DNA from 3 places in the Rhizobium sp. AN5 genome. Region 3 is predicted to be linked to each of the others. Evidence: riboswitches for the same ligand, from Rfam matches in the RefSeq annotation. Region 3 holds a riboswitch; each other region holds the start of a gene.

Region 1 (5,651 bases), on a different contig from region 3:
GGTCGCGGCGACAATTTGCTGGTCAATGGCGAGTTGAAACATGTGACGGGTTACATGAAGGACTTCCTGTTCCAGCCGGAACAGGCCCGCACGCCCATCCGCAACCTCTCCGGTGGTGAGCGCGCCCGTCTTATTCTTGCGCGCATTCTGGCGCGGCCTACCAACCTGCTGATCCTTGACGAGCCGACCAACGATCTCGATATCGAAACGCTCGATCTGTTGCAGGAAATCGTTGCGGGCTTTTCCGGCACGGTCATTCTCGTCAGCCACGACCGCGATTTCCTCGACCGTACCGTCACCTCCACAATCGCGCCCGCCAATCCGGACCAGCCGGATGGACGCTGGATCGAATATGCCGGCGGCTATTCGGACATGATGGCGCAACGCAAGGGTGCTGCGGAAGAAAAGCGCAAGGCGGAGAAGCAGGAAAAGGCAAAGACCGCCCCTTCCGCCTCCGCGTCGCAGGACCCCTCAAAGGCCAAGGGCAAGCTTTCCTTCAAGCAAAAATTTGCGCTCGAAAACCTTCCAAAGGAAATGGAGAAGGCGCAGGGCGAAATCGCCAAGCGTGAGCAGCGCATGGCCGACCCCAATCTGTTCACCAAGGACCCGGCTACCTTCAATACGCTGGCGCAGGAAATGACGAAGCTGCGCGAAAAGCTCGAAGCCATGGAAGAGGAATGGCTGGAGCTGGAGATGCTGCGCGAGGAAATTGAAGGGTGAGTGGGTCGCGATTTCTTGACTAAGGTCTCAGCCGCCTTTGACAGGGAGGCGGAATTGCCGTTTCCTGTGCGGATTCGGAGGAGTTCAGAAAATGCGCATGATCTTCGTCAATCTGCCGGTCAAGAATATCGAGACATCGAGAAGCTTCTTCACGGCTCTCGGTTTCACCTTCAATCAGGAATATTCGGATGACCGCACGCTCTGCATGATCGTTGAGGAGAACATCTTCGTGATGCTTCTTCAGGAGGAGCGTTTTCGCGATTTCATCAATGGCGATATCGCCGACGCCACACGCAGCACCGAGGTCCTGACCTGTCTCACAGCGGGAAGCCGTGAGGAAATCGACCGGATGATCGAAACGGCGCTCGCCTCGGGTGGCAGCAGCTGGAAACCGGTTCAGGATCACGGTTTCATGTATGCCGGTAGTTTTCAGGATCCCGACGGCCATGTCTGGGAACTGGTGCACATGGTGCAGCAGGCCTGACGGCAGCCATCTTGCCAATCAGAGACAGCGGGACTACATCATCATCTTGATCTAACGGGGTGTCTTTTGTGCTTGCGTGCAAAAGGCTGAGAGGCTTGCCAACCCGAAGAACCTGATCCGGTTCATACCGGCGGAGGGATTAGACGGCTTAAGGCAAGCGGCTATTTCCCTTTTCGTTTTTTGAGGAGATACCCGTGCGCCGTCGTCTTTTCCTGAATTCCCTCGTTGCCGTTTCGTTGTTTCTGCCCGGTCTTGCCACTGCTCAGGACAGACAGGAACTGACCGTCTACACCTATGAAAGCTTCGTTTCCGAATGGGGTCCCGGCCCCAAGGTGAAAGAGGCCTTCGAGAAAGTGTGCAATTGCACGGTCAATTTCGTCGGTGTGGCGGATGGCGTGGCGCTGCTCAACCGCCTGAAGCTTGAAGGGGCGGCGTCGAAGGCGGATGTCGTGGTTGGTCTCGACACCAATCTGGTCGCGGAAGCGAAACAGACCGGCCTCTTCGATATCAGCGGTATCGATGCATCGGCGGCCAAGGTGCCGGGCGGTTACAAGGACGACATTTTCGTCCCTTACGACTACGGTCATTTCGCCGTTGTCTATGACACGCAGACGATAAAAAATCCGCCGACGAGCCTGAAGGATCTGGTGGAAGGCGATCCTTCACAGAAAATCGCCATTCAGGACCCGCGCACCTCCACGCCGGGGCTTGGCCTGCTGCTCTGGGTGAAGTCCGTTTACGGCGACAAGGCACCGGAAGCCTGGGCGAAGCTCCGGAAGCGCATTCTCACCGTCACGCCGGGCTGGTCGGAATCCTATGGCCTTTTCACCAAGGGTGAGGTGCCGATGGTGCTCTCCTACACCACGTCGCCTGCCTATCACATGGTCTCGGAAAAGACGGATCGCTATCAGGCCGCGGCTTTTTCCGAGGGGCACTACATCCAGATCGAGGTTTCCGCCCTTCTCAAAAACGCGCCGCACAAGGAACTGGCGAAGCAGTTCCTCGCTTTCACGCTCACATCAGGATTTCAGGATGCCATTCCGGAAAACAACTGGATGATGCCGGTCGCGGCAACGTCCAGGCCCCTGCCCGAGGCATTTTCCAAACTCGTCGTGCCGCAGAAGACCTTCCAGATGGACCCGGAAGAGGTGGCGAAGAACCGCAAGGCCTGGATCGACGAATGGCTTGCGGCCATGAGCATGAACTGAGCAAGAGGCACGCCCGCGCATGATGCTGCGTCGCGACTACAGATGGTCGATCATTGGCGGAACGGCGGCGTTTGCCGCCGTTTTCCTGTTCATGGCGCTTGCTGTCTCAGCACTCCTGTCTTTCGATGCCGGCACATCCGCCGCCGGAATCGTGGATGCCTACACGCTGCGCATCCTGCGCTTCACGCTCTATCAGGCAACGTTGTCCACTGTTCTTTCCATTGTTCTCGGCCTGCCGGTGGCGCTTGCGCTCTCCCGCAGACAGCATTTTCCGGGGCGGATTTGGATTATCAGGTTGATGGCTGTGCCGATGGGGCTGCCGGTGATCGTCGGCGCCTTCGGCATCATCACGATCTGGGGCAGGCAGGGTGTTTTGAATACTGCCCTTGTTTTTGCCGGTGCGGAGCAGCCCTTCAGTATTTACGGCCTTTCCGGGATTCTCATCGCCCATGTGTTTTTCAATCTGCCGCTTGCAGTGCGGCTGATGCTGGCCGGGCTGGAGCGGATTCCGGGCGAATATTGGCGGATGGCGGCAAGTCTTGGCATGGGGCCGGTTTCGGTTTTCCGCTTCATCGAGTGGCCGGCCGTCTCGCGGCTTGTTCCCGGTATTGCCGGGCTTGTCTTCATGCTGTGCGCCACCAGCTTCACGCTAGTGCTTCTGCTGGGAGGTGGACCGGCGGCGACGACACTTGAGGTCGCAATCTACCAGGCGCTGCGGTTTGATTTCGATCCGCAACGGGCAATCGCGCTTTCGGTTTTGCAGATTGCAATCACGGCAGTTCTGCTCGGCCTTCTTGCCTTTTTGCCATCGCCCGAGGCAGAGATCGCCTCGCTTGGGCGGCCCCTTCGCCGCTTCGATGGCAAAGGGATTGGTGCGCGTCTTTGGGATGGGGCGGCAATCATTCTTGCGGTTCTGCTGATTGGCCTGCCGCTTGTGGCCATAACCGTCTCAGGCTTGAGCGCCGATCTGCCGCGCCTTCTGTCGGCGCCGATTTTTCTGCGGGCGGCCGCCACCAGCCTAGCCATCGCCGCACTCTCCGCAACTCTCGTTGTGCTCTGCTGCTTTGCAATCATCAATGCGCGCCAAGCCGTGGGTTCAAGACGGCATGTGGCTCAGCCCCTGCGCTTTCTGTCGGCCACGCTCGGCGCTGGGTCTTCGCTTGTGCTGCTGGTGCCGCCTGTTGTGCTCGGAAGCGGATGGTTTCTGTTGTTGCGGCCTCTCGGTGATGTCAGCTTTTATGCGCCGGTTCTCGTGGCGATCATCAATATGCTGATGGCGCTGCCGCTTGCCATGCGGGTATTGGAGCCAGCCTTTACCAGCCATTTTCTGCGCACCGGCCGGCTCTCCGCCAGTCTCGGGCTTCAGGGCCTGACACGGCTGCGATTCGCTGATCTGCCGGTACTCTGGCGGCCTTTGGTTATGGCGTTTTCCTTCGCCATGGCGCTGTCGCTTGGTGATCTTGGGGCGGTCGCCCTGTTCGGATCGGAAAATTTCGTCACCTTGCCATGGCTGGTCTATAGCAATATGGGCAGCTACCGCACCAACGATGCCGCCGGATACGCGTTCATCCTTGGCGTCGTCTGCCTGCTGCTTGCCGCGGGCGGCGTTTCACGGCAATCCCAATCAGCAAGGGCGAGTATATGACGGGCGATGAATTTGCCGTGGGGCTGGACAAGGTTAGACTGCAGCTCGGAACGCAGGATTTCGATCTCGATTGTATATTCCCGCAAGGCCAGATGACTGCCGTCGTCGGTGCATCCGGTTCTGGCAAGTCGACGCTCCTCAATCTCATCGCCGGTTTTGAATTGCCCGATTCCGGGCGCGTCCTGATCGGCGGGCGGGACATGAAGGCGCTCGATCCTTCCGAGCGACCGGTCTCCTCGATCTTCCAGGATAATAATCTTTTCGCCCATCTCGATATCTTCACCAATGTCGCGCTCGGCATCAGCCCCGGGCTGAAGCTGCGGGCGGAAGACAGGCAGAGGATCGACATGGCGCTCACACGCGTTGGTCTTGCGGGTTTTGACAAACGTTTGCCGGGCACGCTTTCCGGCGGAGAAAGGCAAAGGGCGGCGCTGGCGCGTGCGCTGGTTCGGAAAAAACCGGTCATGCTGCTGGACGAGCCTTTCGCGGCGCTCGATCCGGGGCTGCGGGCGGGCATGACCTCCCTGCTTCTCGACTTGCATGCCGAAACAAAAAATACGGTGATTATTGTCACGCACCATCCAGACGACATAAAAAAGCTGGCGCAGCGGGTGGTTTTTCTTGATCGCGGCCGGGTCGTCTATAGTGGCGCGACCGCAGATTTCTTCGCCACACAAAATGTGAAGGCGGTCGACAGTTTTCTGAACGGCTGATCGCCTTATTTTCGACGCGTGCCGCTGGCAATCGCTTTAGATAACTTCAATGGCGTTAATTTGCACTTGCCAGTTTCAAGTCGTTGCCCGAGAAAAGACGAGAATTATTGCGTTCTTCAGGAATATTCCGGACTTGATGGATCGTTTTTACCGTTTCGACATTCATGGCTCGCTGGGGCGAATCTGTTATTCTGGTCTGCAATTAACGGATGATCAGGAACGTTATGGGCAGGCATAGAGAATGAGAAATAGCATGACTGCGCAGTGGAGGCTTTTCTCCCGTTCAGGCCTTCGCCGTTCGGGCAGGATGGCTGCCGTGTGTTCCGTGCTGACGGCGTCTGCCGTATTCCTGTCATCGTGTCAGTCTCTCTTCAGCCCGGCCTACCAGTCCACCTTGCGGCCTTCGGACAATCCGCAGACTGTGGAAGAGGTGCAGAAGAATGATCCCCGTGCGCAGATGGGCGCGCGCGAACATCCGCGTATCGTGGCGAGTTATGGTGGCGAATATCGTGATGCCAAGACGGAGCGGCTTGTCGCCCGCATCGCCGGCGCGCTGACGGCCGTTTCGGAAAATCCGCAGCAATCCTATCGCATCACCATCCTCAACTCGCCTGCTATCAACGCCTTTGCGCTGCCGGGTGGGTATCTTTACGTGACGCGCGGGCTTCTGGCTCTCGCAAACGATGCCTCGGAAGTGGCCGCCGTGCTTTCGCATGAGATGGGCCACGTTACCGCAAACCACGGCATCGAGCGCCAGCGTCGGGAAGAGGCGGAGGTGATTGCAAGCCGCGTGGTCGCCGAGGTTCTGTCGAGCGATCTCGCCGGCAAGCAGGCGCTTGCTCGCGGCAAGCTGCGGCTTGCGGCTTTTTCGCGTCAGCAGG
Region 2 (5,651 bases), on a different contig from region 3:
GTCTCCGGCCACATTCTTTCCGACGAATGAAGCGGGTGCTGCACATAGTTTTTGGGATCGAGACCGGGGAAAATCTGCCGCATGAATGGTTAGCCCCAGAGTGTTTTCAAGGCCTTTTCGGGCCATGTTTTTACATCCAGACCGTGATGCGCAAAAAGTGCCAGCGCAATGCGCTCAAGGCCAAAACCGACGCAGGCGGTGTGAGCTACATCACCATTGTCGAGGTTCAATCCCCATTTCTGGCCAAAGGCGTCCTGATGGTAATTAAAGCTCATGCAGGCCGTCGGGTTGGTGGTGGATGTGACGGGGATCAACAGTTCGAATTTCAGGTTCTGGTCGCGCTGGTTGTTGGCGAGCATTTTGCCCGCGCGGCCGAAGAAGGGATCGTTGGCCACGTCGATGGTCACTTCAAGGCCCACGGCTTCCATCATCGCCACGCCGCGATCCATCCATGTCTGACGGAATTCGGTCACATCGCTCTCCGTGCCCATGCGTACATATTCCCGCATGCGGAACAGCTGCTGACGTGCCGGGTCCTTGGAGGGTTCATGGCGGAAACAATAGGACTGGATGTCGTAGAGACCGCCGCCGGAAGGCAATGCGCCGCGCTTGGCGATGGTCGGATAAAGAGGGTAGCAAGCGGCCGGCGTCAGCACGATATCGGTTGCTTTCTGGTCCTTTGTCCAGTCGCCGCCCTCATCCATGGATTTGAGAAGGCTGACATGGTCAAGTTCGCAACCGCAGAAGGAATGCACTGTGCCGGCAAGCTGCGGGAAGCTTTTCATGTAACCGCTCTTTTCGAAATAGGCGCGGTTGATGCCGGGCGGGAAGCGGATCGCCTCTGCACTGTCCGGGCCGCCGGTGCGGTCGATCAGGCGTTCGAATGCGGCAATGACATCCTCGAACTGGCCGCTGCGTCCATAAAGACCATCGACACCCGTTTCAATCAGCAGGCCTTCTTCGAACAGTCGATCGAGAAACGATGTTTGCATATCCATGGTCTTATCCCAAGAGGCTGGTGTCCTGCTTGTGAACCAGCAGGAGATTGGCGGAATTGCCGAGAATACGGTCGTTGGAAATCATCAGGCGCGCGGAATGCGCGTCGCGAAGATGTCGGCCAAGGCTGTAGGGCGTACCGTTCTTGTAACCCATGATGCCGCAGACCAGCATCGCTTGGTCGATGATCTCCAGAATGGTTTCCGAAGAACAGATCTTCACATTGTTCATGGCAACCGCGAACGCCATGGACATCAGCTTGTCCGGGTCGCTCTTGGTGTCCGCGTAAGCCTTTACGCCCGCAATGACGTTGGATTTGACCACCTGCAATTTGGTGGAAATTTCGGCAATGTGGATAGCGCCTGGCGGTGTGACACCGGGCGACTTGCGTGCTGCCGTCCTGACGAAGGATTGCGCGCGCAGCACCGCATCCGACGCGATGCCATACCACACGGCGCTCCACAGAAGATGCGAGCTTGCAAGCATGGATTGCGCGGCGATTTCCGCAAAGGGTTTTGGGAATATCTGCACCGCCGGTGCCTCGCCGCGGAACAGGAAACCGTCCGAACAGGTGCCACGCATGCCGAGTGTGTCCCAGACATGGGTCTTCTCGAGCGTGTACTGATCTTTCAGGAAGACAGTCATCACCTGATCGGCCGGGGCGGCGTCCTTGTGGGCGCGCGAGGTGATGAGGATGGCATCCGCATTGCTGCCGTAGGAAATGACGGTGGCGTCCTTCTCCAGCCGGCAGATGTCTCCTTCGACCTCAATCGCGCAGATGGAATTGCGCAGATTGCCGCCGATTCCGCCTTCGGTCGTCGCCGATGCGAGCAGAAGCTGTTCGCTTGCGATGCTGCTCATGAAGCCCGCATGCCATGGGCTTGTCTCGCCGTGTTCCACAAGGCTCGATGCCTTGATGTGGTGCATGGCGAAAATCATTGCGGTTGCCGAACAGGCCTGGCCAAGCCGGGCGCAGATATCGGCGATTTGCTGTATGGATGCGCCTTCGCCACCAAGAGAGGACGGGACCTGAATGCCGAGAAGGCGCTCTTGTCTCAGCGCCTTGACGGCTTCCTCCGGGAAGCGACCGGTGAAGTCCACCTCGTCCGCATGTTTGGCGGCAATTGCTGCGACGCGGCCTGCGCGCGCGGACAGCGTTTCATCCTGCGGCGCAACGGTCACATTCATCAGGCTGCCTCTTTACCATCCAGAATGAGCTTAACGGTGTCTTCGATGGCCTTGATGCTGGCAAAGGACTTGCGGTTCAAGAGGTTGTCGGGGAATTCGATATCGAAAGCTTCCTCGATACCCAGCATCAATTGCACCGATGCAAAGGAAGAAAGGCCTGCGGCATAAAGATCTGCTTCGTTTTCAATCGTATCGACGGGGGTAGGAAGCTGGCCGAATTTTGCCAGTATTTCACGAATAGTCGCATTCATTCCGACTTATCTCCCATGAATTTAACATCAGGATGGTTTGTGCTTATCGTTAATTTGAAAACGATAATATTCGCCTAAACCGTTAGGTTAATTACCACTAACGGCGCTTTTGTTGTTCGTCCACCTTTGCCAGCCATCAGCAGCACCCTTGACAAATGTCGGGCGGTGTTTTCTCTTGTGTCCATTCACCAGGGGTGTCCCGTCAAGGGGCTGAGATTCTGCTTTTATGCGCAGTGACCCGTTGAACCTGATCCAGTTCATACTGGCGTAGGGACGGTGCAAAGACCGAAGGTCGGACTGCGTGTAACTTGCGCTGCCGACGCGTCGGTATTTTCCATCATTCCGGCTCGAACTGGGTCTCCACTGTCAAACTTTGGAGCCTCATGATGAATATCGTTGCCAAGAATATCCCGCTTGTCGTCACAACCGGGCCGCATCCCGCCTCCACGAAAATCCACAAAACCGGAATTTTGCATCCGCATATTCGCGTGCCGATGCGCGAAATCGCCGTCCACCCGACGGCGGGCGAACCGCCGGTCACGGTCTATGATTCCTCAGGCCCCTATACCGATCCATTGCATAACGTTCTGATCGAAAAGGGTCTGCCGCGCCTGCGTCACGACTGGGTCGTAGCGCGCGGCGATGTCGCGGCTTACGACGGGCGGCATGTCAAGCCGGAGGATAACGGCTTTGCCACCGGTGAACGCCTGACGCCGGAGTTTGCCGTGCGCCACCAGCCGCTTAAGGCCACGGAAGGAAAAGCCGTAACGCAGCTTGCCTATGCGCGGGCAGGCATCATCACGCCGGAAATGGAGTTCATCGCCATCCGCGAAAATCTGGGGCGCGAAGCGGCGAAGGAGAAGCTGGCTCGTGATGGAGAGAGTTTTGGCGCGCAGATACCCGATTATGTGACGCCGGAGTTCGTCCGTCAGGAAGTCGCATCGGGTCGCGCCATCATCCCGGCCAACATCAATCACCCCGAGCTTGAGCCGATGATCATCGGCCGTAATTTTCTGGTCAAGATCAACGCCAATATCGGCAACTCCGCCGTCACCTCCTCCATGGCCGAAGAGGTGGAGAAGATGGTCTGGGCGATCCGCTGGGGTGCCGATACAGTCATGGATCTCTCGACCGGGCGCAACATCCACAATATCCGCGAATGGATCATCCGCAATTCGCCGGTACCGATCGGCACCGTGCCGCTTTATCAGGCGCTGGAGAAGGTCAACGGCATTGCCGAGGACCTCAACTGGGAGGTGTTCCGCGATACGTTGATCGAACAGGCGGAGCAAGGCGTGGATTATTTCACCATCCATGCCGGTGTTCGGCTGCATTACATTCCGCTTACCGTCAACCGTGTCACCGGCATCGTCTCACGCGGCGGTTCGATCATGGCGAAGTGGTGTCTGCATCACCACAAGGAAAGCTTCCTCTACGAGCATTTCGACGAGATCTGCGACATCTGCCGTGCCTATGACGTTTCCTTCTCGCTGGGTGACGGGTTACGGCCCGGTTCGATTGCCGACGCCAATGACGCCGCGCAATTTGCCGAGCTGGAGACGCTCGGTGAGCTGACACAGATCGCATGGGCGAAGGATTGCCAGGTCATGATCGAAGGCCCCGGCCATGTGCCGATGCACAAGATCAAGGAGAACATGGACAAGCAGTTGAAGACCTGCGGTGAGGCGCCCTTTTATACGCTTGGGCCGCTAACGACCGATATCGCCCCCGGTTACGACCACATCACTTCCGGCATCGGGGCAGCGATGATCGGCTGGTTTGGCACGGCGATGCTCTGCTATGTCACGCCGAAGGAACATCTCGGTCTGCCTGATCGTAACGACGTGAAGGTCGGTGTCATCACCTACAAGATCGCGGCTCACGCGGCCGATCTCGCCAAGGGCCATCCGGCAGCACAGGTGCGGGACGATGCGCTGTCGCGTGCAAGGTTCGAGTTCCGTTGGGAAGACCAGTTCAACCTGTCGCTGGATCCGGACACGGCGCGCTCCTTCCATGACGAGACCCTGCCGAAGGAGGCGCACAAGGTCGCGCATTTCTGCTCGATGTGCGGGCCGAAATTCTGCTCGATGCGGATTTCCCACGACATCCGCGCCGAGGCGCAGAAGGAGGGGCTGGAGGCCATGGCCGCGCGCTTCAAGGAAGGTGGCGAGCTTTACATGCCGCTCGCGACCCCGGCAGACGGCCAGTAGCATGCGTGTCCTTGTTAAGGGAACGGGGGTCGCCGGTCTGACGGCGGCCTTCGAACTGGCGCGAAACGGCGTGACCGTTGAGGTTTCGGAGCGCAATGCTGAAGCCTCGCGCGGCGCATCCTTTTATGCGGGCGGCATGCTCGCGCCATGGTGCGAGCGCGAAAACGCGGAAGAGGCCGTTTTGACGCTCGGCCAGGCGGCTCTCGACTGGTGGGATGAGGCGACCCCAGGCCTTGTCACCAGACACGGCACGCTGGTCGTCGCGCCCCCCCGCGACAAAGCTGAGCTTTCGCGGTTTGCATCCAGAACCACTGGATACCAGCGGGTGGATGAGGGCGAAATCGCCGCTCTGGAGCCTGACCTTGCCGGGCGGTTCCGCTCCGGGCTTTATTTCACGGGCGAGGGGCATCTCGATCCGCGCCTTGCGCTCAAATCGCTGCTTACGCGGCTTTGCGGCTTGGGCGTGCGGTTTCATATGGGTATTCCGGTGGATGAGCAGCGGTTCGATCGGGTGGTGGATTGCACCGGCGCTGCGGCGGTGGGCGAGATTGCCAACCTTCGCGGCGTTCGGGGAGAAATGCTCTATCTCGCCACGTCAGAGGTCTCCCTGTCGCGCGCCGTCCGGCTCTTACATCCGCGCATTCCGCTTTACATCGTGCCGCGCGAGCCGGGCCGTTTCATGGTGGGTGCGACGATGATCGAGACAGAGGATGCCGGAGCCATTTCAGCGCGCTCGATGATGGAGTTTCTGAACGCCGCCTATGCCGTACATCCGGCCTTCGGCGAAGCGGAAATCATCGAGACCGGAACGGGCGTGCGCCCCGCCTATCCCAACAATCTGCCGAAAGTTACGCAGGACGGCCGGACCGTCTTCATCAACGGCGCCCACCGGCATGGCTTCCTGCTGTCGCCGGCGATGGCGCGGCAGGCGGCCGAAATCGTCTGCCAAAATATCTCTGGAAAGGAACAGGATCATGAAACTTCTGGTGAATGGCGACGAGCTTGA
Region 3 (5,651 bases):
CACCGTGCTCTCCCTGCCGGTCTGCACGCTGATGCTGGTGTCGTTCTTCGAAAGCATCCCGCGCGATCTGGAAAACGCCGCCATGATTGATGGCTGCACCCGCATCGGCGCGCTGTTCAAGGTTGTCGTGCCACTCTGCGCGCCGGGCGTCTTCACCGCCGGTATTCTCGCTTTCGTGAACGCCTGGGACGAATTCCTGCTGGCGCTTTCCTTCAATTCCAATCCGGCACTGCGCACGCTGCCGGTCGGCATCCAGCTTTACCAGGGTGAGTTCGCTTTCCCCTGGCCCGTCATCTCGGCGGCGCTAGTGGTCGGCATCGTCCCGGTCGCGATCCTGATCGTCATCTTTCAGGAACGCGTCGTCTCCGGTCTCACCGCCGGCGGTCTCAAGGGTTAAACAGGTACAGTCATGCAATTCGAAAAGACCAGAGACGGCTTCACGCTTGCGATTGGCGGCCGCACCATTCTTTCTCATTCGCCTGAGAACCCGGCTTTCTTCGCCGGTTTCGGCAAGGAGCGGATGGATATGTATCGCGGCAATTTCGATATCGAGGACTATGTCATCGAACGAACTGCGCTCCGCCACGCCGAAGTCAGTGGCGACAGCGTTACGCTGTCTTCCGCACCCGGGCAGGCCGCGCGCTTTCATCTGGCGCTGGATGGAAATGCCATCAGGGTCACGGCGCTGGATGAAACCATCAATCGGCTGTGGCTGCGGATCGTCGCAGATGAGGACGAACATGTCTGGGGCGGTGGCGAACAGATGTCCTATTTCGACATGCGCGGCCGCCGCTTTCCGCTCTGGACCTCCGAACCCGGTGTCGGCCGCGACAAGACCGCTGAAATCACCTTCAAGGCTGACGTCAGCGGCAAGGCGGGTGGCGATTATTACAACACCAATTACCCGCAGCCGACCTATCTGTCGTCGCGCAAATATGCTCTGCATGTGGAGACCAGCGCCTATTCGGTCTTCGATTTCCGCAACGAAGATTTCCACGAAGTCGAGATCTGGGCGATCCCCGAGAGGATCGAGTTTTTCACCGGCGATCGTTTCACCGATATCGTTTCCGCCCTCTCGCTGCGGTTCGGACGCCAGCCGGAACTGCCGGAGTGGGTCTATAGCGGCGCGATCATCGGGTTAAAGGATGGCGCCAACTCCTTTGCCCGGCTGGAAAAAATCCGCGCTGCCGGAACCAAGGTCTCCGGCCTGTGGTGCGAGGACTGGGTGGGGCTTCGCCAGACATCCTTTGGCGCCCGGCTCTTCTGGGACTGGCAGGCCAATGAGGCGCGTTATCCGCATCTGCGTCAGAAGATCGCCGAGCTTGCCGATCAGGGCATTCGTTTTCTGGGATACGTGAACCCCTATCTCTGCGTCGACGGCCCGCTTTTTCCGGAGGCGGAGGCGGCCGGTTATTTCGCCACCGGTGCGGACGGCAAGACGGCGCTCGTGGATTTCGGCGAGTTCGATTGTGGCGTGGTCGATTTCACCAATCCGGCCGCAGCCGAGTGGTTTGCCGAAGAGATCATCGGCAAGAACATGCTGGATTTCGGCCTTTCCGGCTGGATGGCCGATTTCGGCGAATATCTGCCGATCGACATCACGCTATCGAACGGCATCGACGCCAAACTGATGCACAATGCCTGGCCGACGCTCTGGGCAGAGGTCAACGCCAAGGCCGTTGAAAGCCGCGGCAAAACCGGCGAAGCGCTGTTCTTCATGCGGGCGGGCTTTACCGGTGTGCAAGCCCATTGCCCGCTACTGTGGGGCGGTGACCAGTCCGTCGATTTCTCCCGCCATGACGGTCTCGTCACCGTCATATGTGGCGCATTGTCTTCCGGTCTTCTCGGCAATGCCTATCACCATTCCGATATTGGCGGTTATACCAGCCTGTTCGGCAATGTCAGAACCCCGGAACTCATCATGCGCTGGACAGAGATGGCAGCCTTTACCCCTGTCATGCGCACCCATGAGGGCAATCGCCCGCGCGACAATCTCCAGATCGATCAGGACGAGACGGTTCTTGGTCATTTTGCCCGCATGACGGCGATCTACGTTGCACTCGCTCCCTATCTGAAATCGCTCTCCACTGAAGCGGCCAAAACCGGCCTGCCGGTACAGCGCCCGCTTTTCCTGCATCACGAGAACGACCGGCAGACCTATGCCATTCAGGACAGCTATCTCTACGGGGCCGACATGCTGGTCGCACCCGTGTGCAAGGCGGGGGAGACGCAGCGCACGCTTTACCTTCCGGGCGATAGTGAATGGGTGCATCTTTGGAGTGGCGCGCGGTATTTTGGCGGGCACGAGATCACCGTGGAGGCTCCGATAGGCCAACCGGCTGTGTTCTACCGCGCTGAAACGCCCTTTACTGCGTTATTTGAACAGCTTCGCAATATCGCTTGAAGCATCACCTTCCGGCCATTTCCAAAAAACGCCGCAAATATTGCGGCGTTCAACCGATGCTTTAACAGGCCTCGCTAAACGGCCATCAGCCCGTCAGGCGTGGTGATGTAATGGCTTTCTTGAACAGCACCGTCATCGCGTCGCTGATGCCCTGGGACGGGCTGACTTCGAAGTACAGGCCCGGGGAAGCACAGCTCTGCATGCGTGAGCCGATTTCCGCCTGAAAGGGTTTGATCCAGCTATTATACCAGTCATTCGTCGGCAGCGGCAGATAGGTGGTATAAAGCACCGCGATACGAAAACCCTTTTCCTTCAATTTCGTACAGTCTTTGATGTCGATCGGCTCCTGACAGCGGCCTCCTGTCAGTTTTTTCGTACAGGAGGACGGCTTGTAACTGTCGCCCACCCCGTCTGAAACAAAGAAAATAACCTTATCCGGGTTTGCCGAGCTTGCGCCCGTGCCCGAACTGCCGACCTTATCTCCAATCTGGACCAGTGCCCGGTCGAAATCGGTTTGCTGGTCGTTGTTGTATCCCTGATAGGGGATCGACATCAGGTTGATTTCACCAGCTTTTTTCTTTGCTGCGTCCAGATCCGAGGTTAGCGAAACGACCTCAAGCAGCTTGGTATCTTCCGCCCGTTCCCCGAAGGTATAGACGGCCATGCGATATTGATTGCTGCTTTTGCGCGTGGACTTTGCCGTGTCCATCAGGCTGGCGGTTGCCTTAGCAACCACGTCGATACGCGTCGTAACCCCGAGTTTCTTGGCCTTGAAGTAATAGCTGTTCGGGTCTGCCACGCCGTCCTTCACGATGTGACAGGCAAAAGCGCATTTATCGCCAGTATTCGCAACCAGGGTGGCAACATCCGTGGGTGTGGCGCCCACTCCCATGGAGGGCGTATTATCAAGTAGAAGATAGAAATCGCTGAAGGTTTCCGTTTCGTATTTGGCCGTGGCCGTGCCGCCAACCGAAACGAAATCTTTCCCCAGAAGCCCTGAGAGCGTCGTGCTGACCGACGCCTTGAAGCTGACGGACGACTCGACCACATTGCCGTGCTTGATCACCGAAACATCGACAGAGGTAATGGTGTAGTCCGCGTCGCCGCGCTGATTGCCATCGAAGAATGCCCGGGCTTCGTCATTGCCGACGGGAATGACACCGTCCCCCGACATCTTCTTTGCCGCCTGAACACTTGCGGACATATCGGCGACTGCCGCCAGAGCTGCGGAATCCGCCGCCTGCTGCAGATCGGCTTTGACCGACATGCCGCGCGTAATATCGAGCGCCACACCGGCAGCCCCGCACAGAGGCACCATGAGCAGCGCGGTCAGAATGCCAAAATTTCCAGATTTCTCTTGCCAGAAGTTTTTCAAGTTCGCCCCCAACCATTCTGGGAGCTGAAGCTAATACAGCGGAATTGAAAAGCGGTTTCAATAAATAACTAATTTTTGATAAACTTAATATAATCAATAACTAATATGTTCGCGGCAAATTCGCCAATATTCTCGTTAACTTTCAACGTTGACATTACTTCAAAACCCTCCTAGCAAATCAGTCTCTTCCGAGGGGAGCACCTGACGGTGCTGAGATGGCGATGAGCCGGACCCTTGAACCTGATCCGGGTCATGCCGGCGTAGGAACGGAAACTGTAGCGCGTTTGCGGTACTGCCCTTTCTCTTCTCCGCTTTGCCCGGATCTCCGTGATCGCCACAGCTGGAGACCGAACGATGATGATGAAACATCCTTCCCTTCGTATACGGTACGGCTGCGTCTGAGGCCCGGCCGATGCGTGCCTCCCATGCGCTTAAGGGCGTCGTTCTCATTCTGATTGTCTGGCAGCTGGGCATCTGGCTGTTTGCACCGCCCCGCTATATCCTGCCCTCGCCCGCCGATGTTGCCGCAGCACTCCTGCGCCAGCCTGCCTTCCTGTTCGGACAGGCCATGGTGACATCAGGTGAAATGGCCGCCGGGCTTGCGGCTGGCATTGCCGCCGGCATTCTCGTTGCCTTTACGATTGCCGCCGTCCCGCGTTTTGGCCGCCTCGTCTGGCCCATGGTTCTCGTGTTGCAGGCATTTCCGGTCTTCGTGCTGGCCCCCATTCTCGTACTCTGGTTCGGTTTCGGCATGGCTTCGAAAGTGGTCATGACGGCGATCATCATCTTTTTCCCCGTCGCTTCAGCCTTCACCGATGGCCTCAATCGCACGGATCGGACGATCCTCGATGCCGCCTCGCTGACGGAGGCGAGCCACTGGCAAATCCTAATCCGGTTGCGTGTGCCGCTGGCGCTTCCCTCACTCATTTCCGGGCTGAGGGTCGCAGCTCCGCTCGCCCCGCTCGGCGCGGTCATTGGCGAATGGGTGGGCGCCTCCGCCGGGCTGGGTTTTGTCATGATCCAGTCCAATGCCCGCATGCAGACCGACACAATGTTCGCCGCCATGACCATTCTCGCCGTCATGGCGGTGCTGCTGCGGCTTGTCGTCGACCGGGCAACGGCCAACCTCGCCCCCTGGGCCAAAGAAACAGACCACGTCATTCCTTTCAAACATTTGCGGAGACTTTCGGCATCATGAAACGAACTCTTCTTTCCCTCATCGTTGCGGCAGCAAGCGTGCTTTCGCCCGTGCAATCGCAGGCGGCAGACAAGCTTACCGTATTGCTGGAATGGTTCGTGAACCCGGACCATGCACCGATGGTGATTGCCAAGGAACGCGGCCTTTTCGCCGATGCAGGGCTGGAGGTCGAGTTGATCCCGCCCGCAGACCCATCCGCCGTACCGCGTCTCGTCTCGGCAAAGCAGGCCGATATCGGTGTACACTACCAGCCGAACCTCTATCTCGACCACGATGCAGGGCTGCCGCTTGTCCGTTTCGGCACGCTGGTGGAAACCCCGCTGAACACCGTCACCGTTCTGGCCGATGGTCCGATCAAGAGCCTGAAGGACCTGAAGGGCAAGAAGGTCGGCTTCTCGGTTTCCGGTTTCGAGGATGCTATGCTGAAGCGCATGCTGGAGAAGGAGGGACTGACGAAAGACGATGTGGAACTGGTCAACGTCAATTTCTCACTCTCGCCGTCCCTGATTGCCGGCAAGGTCGATGCCACGCTTGGCGGTTTCCGTAATTTCGAACTGACGCAGATGAAGCTTGAGGGCCACGACGGCCGCTCGTTCTTCCCCGAGGAACATGGCGTGCCCGCCTATGACGAACTGATCTTCGTCACCCATCGTGATCTCGTGAAAGACAGCCGC

What was found. Region 3 has a riboswitch for thiamine pyrophosphate ahead of CRP02_RS05160 (ABC transporter permease). Riboswitches for the same ligand answer to the same signal wherever they lie in the genome.
Region 1: another riboswitch for thiamine pyrophosphate. It lies ahead of thiB (thiamine ABC transporter substrate binding subunit); the one in region 3 lies ahead of CRP02_RS05160 (ABC transporter permease).
Region 2: another riboswitch for thiamine pyrophosphate. It lies ahead of thiC (phosphomethylpyrimidine synthase ThiC); the one in region 3 lies ahead of CRP02_RS05160 (ABC transporter permease).

The regions. Positions count from the first base shown of each region.
Region 1 is NZ_OCMJ01000004.1:2,505,973-2,511,623, reverse strand. It holds gene CRP02_RS24960 (ABC-F family ATP-binding cassette domain-containing protein) at 1-720, shown strand, start outside; gene CRP02_RS24955 (VOC family protein) at 812-1,204, shown strand; TPP riboswitch at 1,250-1,360, shown strand; gene thiB (thiamine ABC transporter substrate binding subunit) at 1,399-2,412, shown strand; gene thiP (thiamine/thiamine pyrophosphate ABC transporter permease ThiP) at 2,432-4,057, shown strand; gene CRP02_RS24940 (ATP-binding cassette domain-containing protein) at 4,054-4,770, shown strand; gene CRP02_RS24930 (M48 family metalloprotease) at 5,078-5,651, shown strand, end outside.
Region 2 is NZ_OCMJ01000004.1:2,348,123-2,353,773, reverse strand. It holds gene CRP02_RS24240 (DUF1839 family protein) at 1-83, opposite strand, end outside; gene CRP02_RS24235 (amino acid--[acyl-carrier-protein] ligase) at 90-998, opposite strand; gene CRP02_RS24230 (acyl-CoA dehydrogenase family protein) at 1,003-2,184, opposite strand; gene CRP02_RS24225 (acyl carrier protein) at 2,184-2,435, opposite strand; TPP riboswitch at 2,616-2,727, shown strand; gene thiC (phosphomethylpyrimidine synthase ThiC) at 2,822-4,645, shown strand; gene thiO (glycine oxidase ThiO) at 4,647-5,651, shown strand; gene thiS (sulfur carrier protein ThiS) at 5,620-5,651, shown strand, end outside.
Region 3 is NZ_OCMJ01000003.1:372,991-378,641, forward strand. It holds gene CRP02_RS05145 (carbohydrate ABC transporter permease) at 1-397, shown strand, start outside; gene CRP02_RS05150 (alpha-glucosidase) at 410-2,404, shown strand; gene CRP02_RS05155 (TadE/TadG family type IV pilus assembly protein) at 2,490-3,779, opposite strand; TPP riboswitch at 3,961-4,063, shown strand; gene CRP02_RS05160 (ABC transporter permease) at 4,192-4,977, shown strand; gene CRP02_RS05165 (ABC transporter substrate-binding protein) at 4,974-5,651, shown strand, end outside.